Regions from separate parts of the Psychrobacillus sp. NPDC093200 genome, predicted to be linked through region 2. Evidence: riboswitches for the same ligand, from Rfam matches in the RefSeq annotation. Region 2 holds a riboswitch; the other holds the start of a gene.
What was found. Region 2 has a riboswitch for FMN ahead of ACQKNZ_RS12955 (ECF transporter S component). Riboswitches for the same ligand answer to the same signal wherever they lie in the genome.
Positions count from the first base shown of each region.

Region 1: it holds a riboswitch for FMN, as region 2 does, so the genes downstream of both, ribE (riboflavin synthase) here and ACQKNZ_RS12955 (ECF transporter S component) in region 2, are expected to answer to the same signal.

Region 1 is NZ_JBNNVC010000003.1:36,423-39,848, reverse strand. Features, by position in the region: gene ACQKNZ_RS13735 (NAD(P)/FAD-dependent oxidoreductase) at 1-298, shown strand, start outside; gene ACQKNZ_RS13730 (YuzD family protein) at 430-756, opposite strand; FMN riboswitch at 1,015-1,152, shown strand; FMN riboswitch at 1,256-1,393, shown strand; gene ribE (riboflavin synthase) at 1,517-2,152, shown strand; partial or broken gene ribB (3,4-dihydroxy-2-butanone-4-phosphate synthase) at 2,167-2,751, shown strand; gene ribH (6,7-dimethyl-8-ribityllumazine synthase) at 2,793-3,257, shown strand.
Region 2 is NZ_JBNNVC010000002.1:1,040,626-1,044,051, forward strand. Features, by position in the region: gene ACQKNZ_RS12945 (helix-turn-helix domain-containing protein) at 1-760, opposite strand, end outside; gene ACQKNZ_RS12950 (ferredoxin) at 872-1,120, shown strand; gene ACQKNZ_RS12955 (ECF transporter S component) at 1,272-1,865, opposite strand; FMN riboswitch at 2,020-2,154, opposite strand; gene ACQKNZ_RS12960 (hypothetical protein) at 2,698-3,426, opposite strand, start outside.

The DNA.
Region 1 (3,426 bases), on a different contig from region 2:
TCATGATCTACCAAGTTACGATAATGTCTTTGTAGTTGGTGATTGTGCATCCTTGCCGTTTGCTCCAAGTGCACAGCTAGCAGAGGAACAGGCAGAGCAGATTGTGAAAGTACTGCAAGCACGCTGGAAGGGTCAGCCACTACCAGAAAAAATGCCAGATATTAAGCTTAAAGGCTTTATGGGATCTCTAGGTAAAAAGCAAGGCTTTGCTTATTTGGCAGATATCTCTGTTACTGGACGTATTGCAAGATTGATGAAATCAGGTTTACTTTGGATGTATAAACGCCATAACGGATAAATTAAAAAAGCTTGGAAACGTGGAGTTAAACGCGTTCCCAAGCTTTTTATTTTTTTATAAAATGCTTTCTCTGGAAAAAAGCATTTTACTTAATAAGCTTATTTGAGTACTTTTTGAAATGATACTTAACGTTATTCTGCTATATAACCGTACTTTTCGAGGGCAGAGAATACAGGCTTTAACTGAATATAACCTTCCCCTATAACTTCCTCGTTTATCATTATTAATGGGTAGAAAAACTCATCATTTGCAATTTGATTAGCAATTGACAGTTGTTTTTCGTCTTCTATTGGCTTTTCTATATCAATATATAAAAATGTTATTTGATGTCCAGGAAATTTTCTGGTAATTGCAGCTTCTAACCATTCATACGTGTCCTTAGAAGAAGGAGCATTCACACAGCTTGCACATACTATATCGGCACCGTAAATTTCAACAGTGAGTTTTTCTTGTGCCATAAAATACTTGTCCCCTTTAACTTATATATTATTTTACCCATCTATATTATAAAGGGGATACGGAAATACTGTCAAAAAGCGAATATCCTTTAAATGATAGAGTTTTAATATGATAGCTTTAGTCATGATTGTTTCATGCACTAACGGTTGTTGATTTAGTTAGTCTGAAAGTCCAGGAATGCAAATCAACTAAAAGGTGGTAATACGAAGAAAGCCTCTACGTCGAATTTTTATGATACAATACTAATCAAATAGAATAATTTCCTTCGGGGTCGGGTGAAATTCCCAATCGACGGTGTTGAGATTATATCTCTAAGCCCGTGAGCCGCTTTTAGTGTGCAGGATTTGGTGCGAGTCCAAAGCCGACAGTTATAGTCTGGATGGGAGAAGGAGTAAGCAAAACATTTTAAAATGGCAATTTTAAAATGTATTTTTTGCTATGCACTTTCATCCCATCACAACCGTGTTGGGAATTTTTTTATTTTACAACAATTTTATATTATTCCTTCGGGGTCGGGTGAAATTCCCAATCGACGGTGTTGAGATTGTATCTCTAAGCCCGTGAGCCACTTTTAGTGTGCAGGATTTGGTGCAAGTCCAAAGCCGACAGTTATAGTCTGGATGGGAGAAGGAAGCAACGCAAGTAGACTTTTGAAAATACATATTCACTAGTCTTATTTGACGAAGCCAAATTTACCTCTCATCGAAACTCCGACAAAAAATGTTCGGGGTTTTTTATTTTGAGAAAGAGGTGAGGAAGATGTTTACAGGGATTATTGAGGAGCTAGGGACTGTTCAGCAGATGAATATGTCTACTCAATCGATGGAAATTTCCATTGGAGCTAGCAAAATTTTAGAAGATGTACAGCTTGGCGATAGCATTGCTGTAAATGGTGTGTGTCTAACTGTTAAAAAGTTTACGAATGATCTGTTTGTGGCAGATGTGATGCCTGAAACGGTTAAATCGACAAGCTTACAGCAACTTAAAAAAGGTTCAACAGTGAATTTAGAAAGAGCAATGTCTGCAAATGGCAGATTCGGCGGTCATATTGTTTCTGGACATGTCGATGGTGTTGCAACGATTCTTCGAAAGAGACCAGCTTCCAATGCAGTATATATCGACTTAGCAATGCCAAAAGAATTGCTTTTTAACTGTTTAATGAAGGGCTCAATCACCATTGATGGTACAAGCCTGACGATTTTTAATGTAACAGATTCTATAATTACTGTTTCTTTAATACCACATACCTTCAAGGAAACGGTGCTTGGCTTAAAACAGACTGGAGAAATTGTCAATATTGAAACGGATTTAATTGGCAAGTATGTAGCAAAGCATCTAGCCAATCAAAATACAGGAAAAGTGACAGTTGATTTCTTACAAAAAGCCGGATTCTAAAGGAGTGGAATGAAATGAATACTATAGACGAAGCAATCGTTGCATTAAAGCAAGGTGAAATCATCATTGTAGTCGATGATGAAAATCGAGAAAATGAAGGTGATTTTGTCGTAATAGGTGAGTATGCAACACCTGAAAACATTAATTTTATGGCAGTGCATGGTCGTGGCTTAATATGCACACCCATTTCAAATGAAATTGCAGAAAGATTGTCATTAGACCCAATGGTAAATAAGAGCACGGATTCACATCAAACAGCCTTTACCATTAGTATTGATCATAAATCAACAACAACAGGCATTAGTGCATTTGAACGATCTTATACAATTCTTGCACTATTAAATAATCAAGCTGTAGCAACAGATTTCAACCGTCCAGGACATGTATTCCCTCTTATCGCAAAAAAAGGGGGAGTTATAGAGCGTCGTGGTCATACAGAAGCAGGTGTAGAACTAGCTAAATTATGTGGTTCAAAAGAAGTCGCTGTTATTTGTGAGATTATGAACGAGGACGGTACAATGGCACGCATGCCACAACTTGAAAAAATTGCAGAAAAATTTCAAATGAAGTTTATTACGATAGAAGATTTAGTGAAATACACAGAAGCGAATTATAAAGCTTACGTAAAAGGAGAATGAGCATGGGACAAATTTTTGAGGCACAGCTAGTCGGTACAGATTTAAAAATAGGAATTGTAGTAGGAAGATTTAATGAGTTTATTAATGACAAATTATTAAGCGGTGCACTAGACGGTTTAAAACGTCACGGAGTTGAGGAAGGAAATATTGATATCGCTTGGGTGCCAGGAGCATTTGAAGTACCATTTATCGCAAAGAAAATGGCAAATACGAAAAACTACGATGCAATAATCGGCTTAGGTACTGTAATACGTGGATCTACTACGCACTATGACTATGTATGTAATGAAGCAGCAAAAGGCATTGCAAAAGCAGGCCTAGATACGGGTATACCTGTTATTTTTGGTATAGTGACAACGGAAAATATTGAACAAGCAATTGAGCGTGCAGGAACAAAAGCTGGAAACAAAGGCTATGACAGTGCGGTTTCTGCAATTGAAATGGCGAATTTAAATCGTTTATTTTAAGAAAAGAGAATCGATACACGTGACATTGCATAAAATATAATTGGTTGGCTGTGAATACTGGCAAAGTGCTATTTATGAAATTAACCGACAAATCTTTAAGCAATTCTTATTGAGAATTACCTATTCTCGCTTTTCCAATAGTATATTTAAAGCACCTCTGAAACATGTA
Region 2 (3,426 bases):
CGGTCTTTAAAGCGGATTGTGTTAAAGGACTATGTACAAAAATCTCTTTTGTTAAACCTATTAAATCTGGATGACTTTCTTGATTGATGTTATCTAAGACAATATGCAACGCTTCTACAAATTGAAGCTTCATATCTATAATAGATTCTCCACACTCCAGTGCTAATTGCTCCCATGTGAGCCCACTAATGTGATAACCGCTCATTCGATAGACTAATAGTATACGATGTATTTCCTGTAACTCAGCAATTTGAAGTAAATGCTCTAACTGACTTTTAAAGTCCTTTTGAAATGTTGATGATTTATAGTCTCTCCCTCGTAAGTAATCTTTCACAAACTGGTGAACCGAATAATCTTTTTGATTGGGAATAAATCTAGTTTCATTTTTATTAAAATAAGATAGTGTTTGGACTACTAATTCTAATCTTGACCAGAACAATTTTTCGTTTCCCCTTAGCTCCCAGCCATTAAACAAAGGTTCTGTATATCCAGTTAACTGTTTTAAACCTTTATGACTAATCCTTAGTAGAGAATCTTCCTCTTCAATCCAGTTGTTTTGTTGGAGTTTAAACAACTGCTGCTTATATTCTTCTTGTGTTAACTTCGGATAAATAGAGAAAAAACGATGTAGATTAAAATAAGTGACATCTTGAATGGTTTGTCCAGATTTTTTCCCTTTTAATAAGTAAAAGGAAGCCATTGCTGACCGTTCCCCATTAAATTTTTGAATAATATTTAGTAATAGTTGGCTAAAATACAATTTAAATACCTCACAGTTTGAAAGTATTTTTGTTGAAAAGAAACGTAAACAGCTTTAGAATGAATAAGATAGCTAATTCTTATAAGTAGAATTAAAGGAGAGAATATACTAATGGCAAAATATACTATAGTAGATAAAGATACGTGTATCGCATGCGGAGCTTGCGGAGCAGCTGCTCCAGACATATATGACTATGACGATGAAGGTATTGCCTTTGTTATTTTAGATGATAACACGGGAACAACGGAAGTTCCAGAGGAACTGATGGAGGACATGGAGGATGCATTTGAAGGCTGCCCTACCGATTCCATTAAAGTTGCTGAAGAATCATTTGAAGGCGACGCTCTAAAATTTGAATAGTATATTAATGCCAAGAAGGATGACTAGCTCATTTTTCTTGGCTTTTTATATTTCTATAAACTTAAGTGGCAGGTTAATGCTATACCTACAAAAAAATAAAAACCGCAGACAAACTAGAAATTGTCTAGTTTGCCAGCAGTCATACATATCTTTAATTTATATTTGGAACTTTAAACGACTCGCTCACCTTGTCTAGTATAGGCTTCAATCGTTTAAATAGAACAACCATAACAATTGTAACTATAATACCTTTTATCAGATTAAACGGTAAAATACCGTAAATGATAGAATTAAATAAAGCTGTTCCTGTTTCCGCTGGGAAGTTTAAAAAGTACGAATACATTGGTAAGAAAACGTAATAATTTAACAGGCTCATACCAAGAGCCATACAAACTGTCCCGACGCCTAAGCCGTAAGCAATCCCTTTAGAGGAAGAAACTTTACGATAAATGACATAAACAGGTGTCAAAAACAAAATACTAGTTGCGAAGTTAGCCATATGACCGACTGGAACGCCTGTGGGACTTCCTGAAAAGAACCAATCTAGTACGTTTTTCATGAAAGCTACAATGATTCCTGCAACTGGCCCCATTGTGATAGCAGCAATTAACGCTGGGATATCACTGAAGTCAATTTTCAAATAAGCTGGTAAAACTGGTAACGGAAATGCAAGCAGCATTAAAACGAAAGAAATACTACTTAGCATTGCGATTGCAATAAGCATTCGCGTCTTACTTTTTGCCATAAATCCTCTCTCCTTTTGCGATTCACTCCACAAGAAGAAAGGTTCAGTTCGTTATCAATACTCAAAAAATCCCTTAAGCAAATAAAGCTTAAAGGAGAAAAAGGTACACTTAAATAAGCGTATCCGTATAAGAGCATACGAAAAACGACTGCACCTTCACCTTCTCCCATCCAGACTATACTGTCGGCTTTGGAATTTAACCAAATCCTGCCTTTTACGGCTCGCGGGCTCAAGAAAAAACTCTTCTAATACCGCCGATCGGGAATTTCACCCTGCCCCGAAGATGAATCAATATTTTATTGTCATTCAAGATTATCTTGAATTACAATCATTTTATCAAACTATATTAATATATGCAATACAACTGTTTCGATTTAAGTATATTAACAGATGAACCTTTTTTATGAAATTAAAGTACAGTGATTTTTTGTTCACCTTATATATAACTGTAATAAATAACTCTTTCCGACTATAAAACTTGCCTGAACGGTCATAAATTTTTCTATCCGGTTATAAATCTCGTCCGAACGGTCATAAATTTTTCTATCCGGTCATAACTCTCGTCCGAACTGTCATAAATTTTTCTATCCGGTTATAAAACTCGTCCGAACAGTCATAAATTTTTCTATCCGGTCATAACTCTCGTCCGAACGGTCATAAATTTTTCTATCCGGTCATAAAACTCGTCCGAACAGTCATAAATTTTTCTATCCGGTTATAACTCTCGTCTGAACGGTCGTAAATTTTTCTATCCGGTTATAAAACACTTTTTTCGTATAAAAAAACCAATAAAAAAATCGACCGACTAATTAGTAGGTCGATTCTTTATTATTCAGTAGTTCATCATGTACCCATTAGGGCCAATTGGGATTGGTAAAGTAGCTGTCAAATCAAATCGATCCCATTGCTTCTGTACAACATTTTCTAGACGAACTGTTTTATCGAAGCTTGCAGCTGTTAATGTAAAGGCTTCAATCATAAGAATAGAATCTTCATATTCCAATGTTGCCAAATCTAATGCTTCGTCAAATGTTATTACAACCGTGTTGCCTTCCTCTGATACCTCATAACTAACATCTTTCGGTACAACAGTCGTATAAAGATCATTTGCTGATTTTGGCATATCTTTAAAAGCATTCTCAAACTTAGCATCCTTTGGAACAAGGAATGTCAGTCCGCTATTCATTGTGTGTTTAAAATACATTCGTTCTTTGTTTCCGCTTGCCAATTCCTTTTTCCCTATTACTCCTACTTGGTCCCAATTGATAGCTGTGCCATCCTCACTTAATCGTTCCAGGAAGGAAAAATCCGTAAAAATATGACGGATTGTATCAGTATACACTCCGGAAGTAGCTGAAGCAGCATCATAACCATGCCCTTTAGGTAAATAGTGTTGAAGCGTATCGCCATCTGAAACTAAATTACCTTGCAAGGGCAAATATTCCTCGAACCCTAGAGCAGATTCATCTATAGTGCTTGCATATTTTTCATATAACTGAAGACTATTTGGCAATCCGTCAGTAAAATCTTCGTTTATTTTATCCTTAGGTATAATTATTGT